3 regions of the Lysinibacillus sp. A1 genome follow, and region 2 is predicted to be linked to each of the others. Evidence: riboswitches for the same ligand, from Rfam matches in the RefSeq annotation. Region 2 holds a riboswitch; each other region holds the start of a gene.
The links. A riboswitch is a leader RNA that binds a small molecule or an ion and turns the genes downstream of it on or off. The one in region 2 is predicted to bind S-adenosylmethionine.
Positions count from the first base shown of each region.

Region 1: linked by a shared signal. The riboswitch ahead of metA (homoserine O-succinyltransferase) and the one ahead of metK (methionine adenosyltransferase) in region 2 are both predicted to bind S-adenosylmethionine.
Region 3: linked by a shared signal. The riboswitch ahead of PI85_RS20410 (bifunctional homocysteine S-methyltransferase/methylenetetrahydrofolate reductase) and the one ahead of metK (methionine adenosyltransferase) in region 2 are both predicted to bind S-adenosylmethionine.

Region 1 is NZ_JSZM01000041.1:41,540-45,761, forward strand. It holds gene PI85_RS22445 (TrmB family transcriptional regulator) at 1-637, shown strand, start outside; gene PI85_RS22450 (hypothetical protein) at 683-1,045, shown strand; gene PI85_RS22455 (nucleotide excision repair endonuclease) at 1,093-1,464, opposite strand; SAM riboswitch class I at 1,667-1,776, shown strand; gene metA (homoserine O-succinyltransferase) at 1,876-2,811, shown strand; gene PI85_RS22465 (endospore germination permease) at 2,867-4,222, opposite strand, start outside.
Region 2 is NZ_JSZM01000001.1:35,864-40,085, reverse strand. It holds gene PI85_RS00185 (gamma carbonic anhydrase family protein) at 66-578, shown strand; gene metK (methionine adenosyltransferase) at 749-1,945, opposite strand; SAM riboswitch class I at 2,229-2,347, opposite strand; gene pckA (phosphoenolpyruvate carboxykinase (ATP)) at 2,740-4,222, shown strand, end outside.
Region 3 is NZ_JSZM01000032.1:75,709-79,930, reverse strand. It holds gene PI85_RS20410 (bifunctional homocysteine S-methyltransferase/methylenetetrahydrofolate reductase) at 1-1,819, opposite strand, end outside; SAM riboswitch class I at 1,909-2,008, opposite strand; gene hemG (protoporphyrinogen oxidase) at 2,111-3,505, opposite strand; gene PI85_RS20400 (globin-coupled sensor protein) at 3,696-4,222, opposite strand, start outside.

The sequences.
Region 1 (4,222 bases), on a different contig from region 2:
ATTAAATGGTCTTGTTGAAAAGGGATTCGTACTGAAAGAGGAAACGGCGGATCAAACGACGTATTCTTCTATTCCTGTCGAAATGTTTTTGCAGCAAATTCAACAGCGCTGGCAATCAAATTTTACGTCGATTAGTGATCAATTAGAAAAATTAGAAACGAAAGAACAGGAAGCGGAACCTAAAGTGTTAATGCTAAAAGGGAAGCAGACAATCATCAATTATTGTCAAAACTTATTAAAAAAAGCAGAGACAAAAATTATCCTATCGATGTGGGAAGATATGTACGATGCCTTACGCGAGGATATCGAAGGGGTATCACAGCATGTGAAGGTGCATGGCATTACCTTATATGTCGGGGAACATCTGGCATCTATCGATCAGCACAGAGCCACACACTATACGAGAAAGACTTCTACACCCCACTGGTTTATTTTATCGGTTGATGGACAAGAAATGATTTATGGTCACTCGCCGTCGAATCAAGAAACCGCTTTTATAACGAATGATCCAGTGCATATATATTTATTAGAGGATTATGTTTGGCATGATGTTCTTATCAATCGACTAGTGAAGCGTGATGATAAAGAGCTTGAGGACTGGATTGCTAAAGAGCGTAAAGCATTTTTTTTAGAGTAGCTATAAGGGAAGGGGAGCATCTTGAAAAAATGGATGTTGCCAGTATTGTTTTATGTCTTATGGATGGGCGGATGTGATTCTGCACCGCCGCTGCCAGTTCCACCTAAGATTCAGGAGCTAACCATCGTTCCTGACCATATCCAACAGCATATTATAGCTAAAGACAGAATTCAGTTATTGTATGAAGATGACGTGACGTACTATCTTGTCATGTTTTCGAAAGGAAATGTGCTAGCAAGTGTGGCAGCAAATGAAGATCGGTTAGTCATTCATTTCAAGGAAGGAAGCGAGCAAAAGAAAGAAGCTCAACCGTATGTCTATGCTATCAACAAAAGCCCAGAGTTGACAATTATTGAACTATATATTAACGGAAAAAGCATGCCGATAGATCGCATGACTAGGATGTAATAAAAAACCGAAATCCCTAAAAAAAGAGATTTCGGTTTTTGTTGATATTAATAAAATACTTTATCTACATTGTATTTGGAGCGGAACGTATTAATCGCATACGTTTCATAAATTTCACGTTCCATAGGATCTTCTACTTCATAGACTTCAATTTTGAAGACCTCGTCACGATAGTTTTTCATCGGAGATACATTGTCTTCAAAATGTTTTTTAATGCGTTGGCGAATTTTACGTGCTTTACCGACAAATAATAGCTCATTCTTTTCATTATAAAATAAGAAAATGCCGCCTTTATCACGTGTGATCTTGTGGAAGTCGATGAAACCAAAGTATGGTGTAATTGGGACATCACCTGGTTTTACATCTTGTTCGCGTTGGCGAATGACTACATCTGGTTTTGGAAATTCAATATTAATCAAAGTATTCACGTTCCTCTCTATTACTAAAGATATATGGTAACATAATAGCGGCATGTTTACCATAAAATTTCATGTAGAATAACCATATACAGCAAGCTTAGTGTTTATCAAATGATGGGAGAACATGCATAGGAATAACAAAATATTCTATGAATTATTGATATTCTAACTAGTCCATGTTACAATTCAAGATAATTAAATAATCTTATCAAGAGAAGCAGAGGGATTTGGCCCGATGACGCTTCAGCAACCTCTAACAAATGTTAGAAAGGTGCTAATTCCAGCAAAGGTTTTTCCTTTGAGAGATAAGAGTGAACGTGAAAAAAATCCTTCTCATTCTATCTCATATGGAATGTGGAGGATTTTTTAATTTTTTCGAAAAAGGAGCAAAAAAAGAGAGGGGAACGCAAGATGCCAATTAATATTCCGAAAAATTTACCTGCTGGAGAACATTTACGTGAGGAAAAAATCTTCGTGATGGAAGAGGACCGTGCGAGAACACAGCAAATACGTCCATTAAATATATTAATCTTAAATTTGATGCCCGAAAAAGAAAAAACGGAGCTACAATTACTACGATTACTAGGAAATACGCCATTACAGGTGAATATTACTTTTTTAAACACGGCTACTCATGAATCTAAAAATGTCAGTAAATCTCATTTGCAATTATTCTACACAACGTTTAACCAAATTCGTCATCGACGCTATGATGGTATGATTATTACGGGTGCGCCTGTAGAAAAAATGCCGTTTGAAGAGGTTAACTATTGGCAGGAAATTGCTGAAATTATGGATTGGTCTAAAAAGAATGTGACATCCGTGCTACATATATGTTGGGGGGCACAGGCTGCGCTATATCATCATTATGGGATTGGAAAGGTCGAGCTTTCTGCTAAATGCTCCGGGGTTTATTCTCATGTGATTACTGATTTAACAGTAGATTTAGTACGAGGCTTTAGTGATTTATTTACTGCCCCTCATTCTCGCTATACATCTGTCTCGATTGACGAGGTTCGCAATCATCAAGAGTTACGCTTATTATCCTATTCAGAGGATGCGGGTGTGTTTATCGTGCAATCTAAAGATAATAAAAACATTATGATTACTGGACATTTAGAATATGATGCGACAACATTAGCCGATGAATACAGTCGCGATGTTGCCAAGGGTATCCATATAGACGTTCCAGTAAACTACTTCCCAAATGATGATCCAGCAAAGGCACCGATGAATACATGGCGTGCCCATACGCATTTATTGTTCTCCAACTGGTTGAACTACTACGTATACCAAGAGACACCATATGAATGGGACTTTGTAGACGAAATTGAATATCATATTTAAATAACACTGAAAAAGTCTAATTTCTTCACTAAGCAGCTGAAGGAATTAGACTTTGTTATTCTAGATTTTTCTTATCAGAACTCGTTTTATCCGGAGTCGCCTGATCGTCCTGTTTGGATGTAGCGTTGCCAGCTTCAGACTGAATCACTTGGCTGGAATTCGACGTAGCAGATTTATCTTGATTGTCTTGAGTAGAAACTGGATTATCTGTTTTTTCTTGATTATCCTGATTGTCTTGAGTGCTATCTGTATTAGCATCGTTAGTCTGAATATCCTGATTGGAATTCATAGTAGCAGGTTTCGTCTGAATATCCTGATTGGAATCCATAGTAGCGGGTTTCGTCTGAATATCCTGATTGGAATTCATATTATTAGGTTTCGCCTGATTCTCCTGATGGGAATCCGTATTATCAGGTTTCGTCTGATTCACTTGATTAGAAACCGCATTACTCGCATCAGTCATTTGCCCCTCATTAGAATCCGCATGACCCATTTCAGTTGAATTACCTAGTGATTTTCGGTTACGAATAACAGCTACAATGAGGAGAAGTATGGGTAATAATATGGTGCAAACAAATGCATAAATTGGCCAAATCTCATCATTATAAATGTTGGAATGGACGATGTCTGGGTGAACAATTTGCGAAAGTCCGACCATAATAATACCCATTGGTAGGATTAGTGGGCGGTGATCCTTCAATTTCATAATTTGTGCAATTCCAACAACAGTTGTATAGAAGTACATAAACGTTCGAATAAAAATGGATACAATCCACATAAAAGCCATGATTATTTCAATGCGCTGTAAAAAATTTCCGATAGAGATTCTTTGTGCTAGGGCATAGCTAGGGAAAGTTCGCGAAGCCGTGTTGGCTGGCCCTAATACTAAAATGGATAGAGTAATTAATGTTACTAGTACAAATCCACCGAGAAGCATGCCTATGTAAAATCCTTTTTTTGAGGATTGCTGGACATTGACACTCGCAGGGTAAATCATTAATAACATAACTAACGAAAAAGAAAAGACACTTATAAAGCGGATGATACTATATAAGATGGATGTTTTGGATGCTTCCATAATCGGTTGTATATATTCAAACTTAATTTGTGGGGTGATACTGACAACAAAGAAAATAAAAATTAAGACAAACATAGGGAAAAGTATTTCTGCTGAACGAGCAAAGTTTTCTATCCCTAAATAGGTAGCATACATAATTATAATAATAAACAACAAGGCAAATGCCATAGTAGGCGTCTCCGGCATTACCTCTGTTTTCATAAAAGCACCAATAAAATACAGTAATTCTCCTCCCGCAAATAGGGTAAGAGAAAGGAAGCACACCACTGTGATTTTTCCAAAAAAGCGCCCGAGTAGTTTTTCATTTGCTTCAATAAAATTCAGTGTCGGTGT
Region 2 (4,222 bases):
TTTCCTTAAAGTTGCGTATTTGATACGATAATACTATATCTACAGAAAGAAAAGAGGCGATTCTCATGATTTATCCATTTAAAGATAAAACACCAAAGATCGATCCATCTGTTTTTATTGCCGATTACGCAACTGTTACTGGAGACGTAACAATTGGAGCTGAAACAACTATTTGGTTTAATACCGTAATTCGTGGCGATGTTTCACCAACCATTATTGGTGAACGGGTAAGTATCCAAGATCTTTGCTGCTTACATCAAAGTCCTAGGTTTCCACTCATTATTGAAGATGAGGTCACAGTAGGACACCAAGTAACTTTACATAGCTGTACCATTCGAAAAAATGCCTTAATCGGTATGGGCTCCATTATTTTAGACGGAGCAGAGATTGGAGAGGGTGCATTTATTGGAGCCGGAAGTCTCGTGCCTCCTGGTAAAGTCATACCTCCAAATAGCTTAGCATTAGGTCGTCCAGCGAAAGTTGTCCGAGAATTAAACGCTGAGGATAAAAAGGATATGGAGCGTATCGTACGTGAATACGTAGAAAAAGGTCAGTATTATAAATCTCTACAAAAATAAAAGCTTATAAAGAATTTATTCATTATAAAAAATCCCTCGCTTTCCATGACCATTGTTCAAGGATACAGGCGAGGCATTTTTGCAAAAAAACAAAAGGGGCAGAAAAGCCCCTTTTGTTCATCATACATTAGAATAATTTTCTAACGACTTCAGCACTTTAGCACAATAGTTTACAGACGTGCTTTTACGCGTAATGCGTCAGCTTTATCAGTTTGTTCCCATGGTACATTTAAATCGGTACGACCGAAGTGACCATAGGCTGCAGTTTGTTTATAAATTGGACGACGAAGATCTAGCATCTTAATAATACCTGCTGGGCGTAAATCAAATAGCTCACGAACCCATTCTACGATTTCGCTTTCCTTCACTTTTCCTGTACCAAATGTATCAACCGCAATGGAAACAGGCTGTGCAACGCCTATTGCATACGCCAGTTGTACTTCCGCGCGTTCTGCTAAACCAGCTGCTACAATATTTTTAGCTACATAACGTGCCGCATAGGCAGCTGAACGGTCAACTTTTGTGGCATCCTTACCTGAGAACGCACCGCCACCATGTCGTGCATAACCACCGTATGTATCAACAATGATCTTACGGCCCGTTAAACCAGCATCTCCTTTTGGCCCACCAATGACGAAACGGCCAGTTGGATTGATAAAGTATTTTGTGTTTGAATCTAATAATTCGCTTGGCACAACAGGAGCAATCACGAATTGTTTTAGATCAGCCTGAATTTGTTCAAGTGTTGCTTCTTCATCATGCTGTGTTGAAATAACAATTGTATCGACACGCACAGGTACGTTATTGTCATCATACTCAATTGTTACTTGTGTTTTACCATCTGGACGTAAATAAGCTAGCTCACCAGATTTACGAACTTCCGTTAAACGACGTGCTAACTTATGAGCTAAGCTAATTGGTAATGGCATTAACTCAGGTGTTTCATTACATGCATAGCCAAACATTAAGCCTTGGTCCCCTGCACCAATCGCTTCAATATCTGCATCTGTCATAGAACCTTCACGTGCTTCTAAAGCTTGGTCAACACCTTGAGCAATATCTGGAGATTGCTCACCAATTGCTACAAGTACCGCTAAGTTTTCAGCATCAAAGCCATATTTTCCACGTGTATATCCGATTTCCGCTACCGTATCACGTACAATACCTTTGATATCTACATAAGTAGAAGTAGTAATTTCTCCCGCTACTAATACTAATCCTGTTGTTACAGTTGTTTCACACGCTACACGTGCATTTGGATCTTCTGCTAAAATAGCATCTAAAATGGCATCCGAAATCTGGTCACAAATTTTATCTGGATGTCCTTCTGTTACACTTTCTGATGTAAACAGTCGACGGTTTGTCATTTAGTTTTCCTCCTATTACTCTTACAAATAGTATTTGAATACGGTACTCATTACCCATGTCAAGTCCGCTCCTAAGGATTGAACTCTCAAGCCGCTGTTGTTGTCATTTCACTTTACGTGAAAAAATAACTGCTACTTTTAACACGAGGATTTCGAAAGATCCGTCATTATAATAAGGAAAGAACTACATATACTTACCTTTACATTGATTTTTAACAATAAAAAAATCCTTTACTCACGTTACTATACATGAGGAAAGGAATAATGACTTCGCTACCTTTCACTCTTATCGTTCAAGGGATTTTCCCTTGCATCAGGTTGGCACCAACGCATGACGTGAAATAGTTCATGCAGGTTGCCGGGTTTCACAGGGCCTGACCCTCCACCAGCTCGGGATAAGAGTATCCGTTCAATTTTCATGTTACTGAAAAGGTCGAACATTGTCAAATATTTTCTTATGTATTACTGTATAGAAAGGAAGGAACAAATAATCATCATAAAACTTTTCATTCTTGGGTGATGATGTAAATAGAAGAAAATTAATCCCTACAACATACCTAGCATCTTGTGGTAACATATGTGTGGCTCAAATTTTAGACAATTTACTGTAGCATTGAATGTTTTCTACTCGAAAAACATTATTTTTTGTCAGTTTATTGAAAAGTAATAAAAACTCTAAAATAATTTCTTAATTAGTATAGATTATTTAACCAATTGTGTTATACTATTTTTGAAATTAAGAAAAAATCCCTCTAAATCAAGGGAATACTATAAAAAAGGATGGTATTTAATCGATGAATTCAGTAGAAATTGCAAACGAACTGAAGGAATTATTAAGCGGCGGTAACATTAACGTTCAACTTTCAGTACCACAATTAGCAGAAAAAGCTACTTCTCGTGGTGAGGCAATGTTAACAGTAGATGGCGCAGTTCGTGCAGAAACTGGCAAATACACTGGTCGTTCACCTAAAGATAAATATACAGTAGAAGAAGAAAGCACAAAAGATCAAATTGACTGGGGTAAGGTCAATCAACCAATTTCCTCTGAAGTGTTCGATAACCTGTATGTAAAAGTAATAAAATATTTAAAAGAACAAGATGAATTATTTGTATTCAAAGGCTTTGCTGGTGCTGACAAAGATTCACAATTAAGCATCCAAGTTATTAATGAATACGCTTGGCACAACCTTTTCGCTCATCAATTATTTATCCGTCCAACTAAAGACGAATTAGCTTCGCATGTTGCAGACTTCACTGTCATCTCAGCTCCTAACTTTAAAGCAGATCCTGCGGTTGACGGTACTGCTTCTGAAACATTCATCATTGTATCACTTGAAAAGAAAATTATCTTAATTGGTGGTACTGAATATGCTGGTGAAATGAAAAAATCTATCTTCGGTATTATGAATTACTTACTACCACAACAAGGTATCCTTTCTATGCACTGTTCAGCAAACGTTGGTGAAGCTGGCGATGTAGCATTATTCTTCGGTCTATCTGGTACTGGTAAAACAACATTATCCGCTGATCCAGACCGTAAGCTTATCGGTGACGATGAACACGGCTGGTCTGATAATGGTGTATTCAATATTGAGGGTGGTTGCTATGCAAAAACGATCAACCTTTCTGCTGAGAAAGAACCAGAAATCTACAATGCAATCCGCTTCGGCTCTGTTTTAGAAAACGTAGCTGTTGATCCAGAAACTCGTATTTGTGATTATGATGATGGTTCATTAACAGAAAATACTCGTGTAGCTTATCCGATTCAATACATCGAAAACATTGTTGATCCTTCTGTAGCAGGTCATCCAAAAACAATCATCTTCCTAACAGCTGATGCGTTTGGCGTATTACCTCCTATCAGTAAATTAACAAAAGAGCAAGCTATGTATCACTTCTTAAGTGGTTTCACTTCAAAACTTGCTGGAACTGAACGTGGTGTAACAGAGCCAGAACCAGTATTCTCTACATGCTTCGGTTCTCCATTCCTTCCACTTCCTGCAACAGTTTATGCAGAAATGTTAGGTCAAAAAATTGACGAACATGGCGCACAAGTATTCCTAGTGAACACTGGTTGGACTGGTGGAGAATATGGTACTGGTAGCCGTATGAAACTTTCTTATACACGTACAATGGTACGCGCAGCTATCGATGGTAAATTAACAAATGTTGAAACGACACAAGATGCTGTATTTGGTTTACACATCCCAACAGCAGTTGAAGGTGTACCTTCACAAGTGTTAAATCCTCGTGAAGCATGGGCAGATAAAGCTGCAT
Region 3 (4,222 bases), on a different contig from region 2:
GTTCATCCAATTGCTCTATATATTTCATTAATTCTAATGTCACATCGTAGCGTAAAAATGGTGTAATAAGGTAAATGCCATTGAAATATTGCGCAGCCACCTCTACTAATTCCTTGGCAATTGCAATCCCCTCAAGTGTGGCGCGTTCCTTATCTTCACCACATGCTTTCATCCTTGATAAAGCATCTTCAGATAATTTTATGCCTGGCACCTCATGATGTAAAAACTCTGCACTTTTATAACTCGTAACGGGCATAATGCCAATATAAATCGGTGCTTGTAAATGCTTCGTTGCTTCATATATTTCTATAATTTTTTCCTTTGTATAAACAGGCTGTGAAATGAAATAGTCTGCCCCATGCTCCATCTTTTTTTCTAAGCGTGCCACAGCACGATCTAATACACGAACATTTGGGTTAAATGCAGCAGCCACAGAGAAGTTAGCCTTTTTCCGTAATGGTTTCCCTGAGAAAGAAACCCCTTCATTTAATTGTTTAATTAATTGGATCAGCTCCATCGAGGAGACATCATAGACGCTAGTGGCACCAGGAAAATCTCCAACCTTGGTTGGGTCACCTGTAACAGCTAGCACATCATGAATTCCTAAGGCATTTAACCCCATTAAATGTGATTGCAGACCAATTAAATTACGATCTCGACAGGTAATATGTGTAAGGGGGCGTACGCCATTAGAGCTTTTCAATAACGCCCCCATTGCAATATTACTAATACGTGGGGATGCCAATGAATTGTCTGCCATCATAACTACATCGGCACCTGCCTCATATAGTTGCTTGGCCCCTTCAAGAAACCCATCTATTTCTAAGTGTCTAGGTGTATCCAACTCTACAATGACCGAGCGTTCACGCTTTACCTTTTCATGAAGTGGTTCAAATTTAGCTGGCTCAGCATCACGAACAATCTCAATCTTTGCAGGCTTCGCATGCTTTTCACTAACTGGTGATAGCTCTTCTAAATACTTCTTTGCGGCTGCAATATGCTTTGGTGTCGTACCACAACAGCCCCCAATTAAACGAACACCCTGATCACGCAGCTCAACAGCAGCGCGACCAAAATAATCAGCCTCCGACTCATAAACAACACGCCCGTCCTCTAAATCTAATAGCGAAGCATTTGGATAGGCTGACATAAATGCCTTTTCCGGAAGTTCTACTCCCTCAAACGCTTGAATCGTATGATATGGACCAAGACGGCAATTGACACCAACAATATCTGCACCAAGAGTCTCTAATTCATGTAGCGCATTATTTAAAGACATACCATTTTGTAAAACACCAGGCTCATGCATAGATACTTGAGCAATTATCGGTATATTAGTTTTGGCGCGTAGCATGTTTAATGTCGCTGTTAATTCTTCAAAATCATAATAAGTTTCGAGTAAAAGACCATCAGGATTTCCTGCAAGTAACACACTTGCCTGCTCATCAACGGTCGCTAATATGTCATCTAATGTTGCATCGCTTTTACGAATGCCACGAATACCACCAATCGTTCCTAAAACAAATTGACCGCCATCCGCTGCTGCTCGCTTAGCAATAGTAATAGCTGCTTCATTAAATTGTTGAACACTTGATTCTAATCCATAGCGAGCTAATTTAATGGCATTGGCACCGTACGTATTCGTTTGAATAATATCAGCACCCGCTGCGATATATTCTCTATGAATCTTTTCAATTAATTCAGGTCTCTGAACATTCATTTCCTCATGACAATACTCCAATCCATAGCCATACAACACTGTGCCTATTGCACCGTCTGCCGTCAATACATGCGTTTGTAACCTTTCAAGCAATCCCATAAAACTAGCCTCTCTTCCTCTATTTCTGTATAATAAAAAGCCTTCTTTTATATAAAAAGAAGGCTTTAACGACTCATCATTATTGTTCCTTCTCATCTTCGACTCAACGGTCTTCTGGATTTAGCACCTGACAAAAAGTTGGTTGCTGAAGCTTCAATGGGCCAGTCCCTCTGCTTCTCTTGATAAGAATTATTAAGTATGAATTTTTTAAATAATTAAAAGAATCATATCGTTTACAGACGAATGAGTCAAGACTATTTCACATAACAAAGAAATTTTTCGTTTAAAAACTTAGAAATTGGATAGTTCTTCTGCAAGCTCTTCACCAATTTTTTTCCCATTTTGAATGCAAGCACCAATACCTACTCCAAAATAAGAGCAACCCGCAATCGATAAATTTGGATAGTTTTCATTCAGCTCTAATAGTAAGCCTTGCAGCGCTTCCCGGTGAGCTAAGTCATATTTAGGCATTTGATCAATCCACTTTGTGACATTCACAACGGTTGGCTTTTCATCTATTCCTAGGCTTTTCCGAACATCTTCTAAAGCGATGGCTGCCAATTCGTCGTCAGTCATTTTACGTAACTGCTCATACGCCGGATTAATACTCTTATAGAATAGGCGAACAAGTAGTTGATTGTTTTTCGATGTATGCTTCCACTTGCGACTCGTCCAAGTCGCTGCATTACAAGTGACATCAGAATTATGGGATACAATATAGCCTGTTCCATCCGCTGGTAAGTTTGCATCAGACACATCAAAGCCTAGATAAATAGTAATGGCTGATGCTGTAGTAAACTGATCAAAATAATGTGTTAAGGAGTCATCCTGTAATATACTTTGAACCGCTTCATTCGGTAGCGCTAGAACAACATATTCTGCCTCAATGTTTTGACCATTTGCTAATGTAATCGAATATTGGTTCCCCATTTTTTGGACATGATTTGTGGCTACCCCTTTAATGATATCTACCTCTGTTAATGTCTGTTCTAATCGCTCAATTAAAGAGGATAACCCATTTTGAAATGAAATAAATTTTTTATTAGCAGCTTTAACAAATTGCTCACGATTCGCATCAAAACCTTTTATGATACTTCCATAGTCATTTTTATAGTCAATTAAATACGGTAAAGTAGAAGCAATAGAAAGTTGGTGTAAATCACCAGAATAGACACCTGCTAAAACAGGTGCAATTTGATTTTCCACAAGCTCTTCGCCAAGATAATAAGTTAAAAATTCCCCTATCGAGCTTTCTTTTGTAAAACCTGCATTGGGTAAAGTTAAATCTTTTAAAGCTTCTTGTTTGGCCAGATCTGAGATAAGAGTGCTTTCCTCAAGTGATGCCACACTCATAGGTATACCGAAAGTAGAATCCGCTGGAATGGCGTGCAACTCGTTATTTGTATAAATATAGGATACACCTGTTTCGTTGTAAACGAGATGATCTTCAAAGTCTAGCTCCTGCACTAGCTCCATTACACCTTTATGGCGAGCTACGATAGAGTCAGCACCAGTTTCCATAATAAAACCTTGTTCATAGGCTGAATATAGTTTGCCACCTAAATATGTATTTTTTTCTACGAGCACTAGCTGAACATCTAATTTTTTTTCCTTCACTTGGCGTTGTAGATAATGCATTGTGCATAAACCAGTAATGCCGCCACCTAATACAACAACTGTTTTCATAGTAAACCGCCCCTATTTTTAGTTCTGTCTACAGTATAAACTTATTTTCATTGAAAATTACGTTAAACCCTTTACAAATTTAGCAAAAATAGAGCTACCTCAACTATGAGATAGCTCTAGCTCCAAAAATTATGCTTACTAAACACACATTATAATGAGTACTATAGTGTTTAATATGGTTACTAGTGATCTAGCTTTTTAAATTTTGGGCAAAGCTAGCTAATTTTTCTGCTGAGTTCGTTACTTCAGTAAAAGAACTACCCAGCCCACTTAATATACCTGCGATTGCTTGTATTTTCGTCGCCATGCAATCATTTTGATCTTTTGCTTCTGTCATTGCCCCTACTATATTTGTAAATTGACCTTCCGTGTGTAACATATTATCCTCACCAGATGCCACTTCTTCTTGGATATGAATGAGAGATTGCTCTAATTTCCCGGTGCGTTCACTCGTTTTTTGCAACAATAATGCAACAGCGGTGACAGATTCCTTTGTTTGAATGGATAATTTACGTACTTCATCAGCTACTACACTAAATCCCTTCCCTGCTTCTCCGGCACGGGCCGCTTCAATAGCGGCATTTAAGGCCAACAAATTGGTCTGATTGGCAATATTGGTTACGACACTCATAATTGTTTCCATTTCCTTCGACATATCAGATAATTGTTCAATATTTTCTTCTATATCATGAAGAGACTGAATAATATTATGCATAT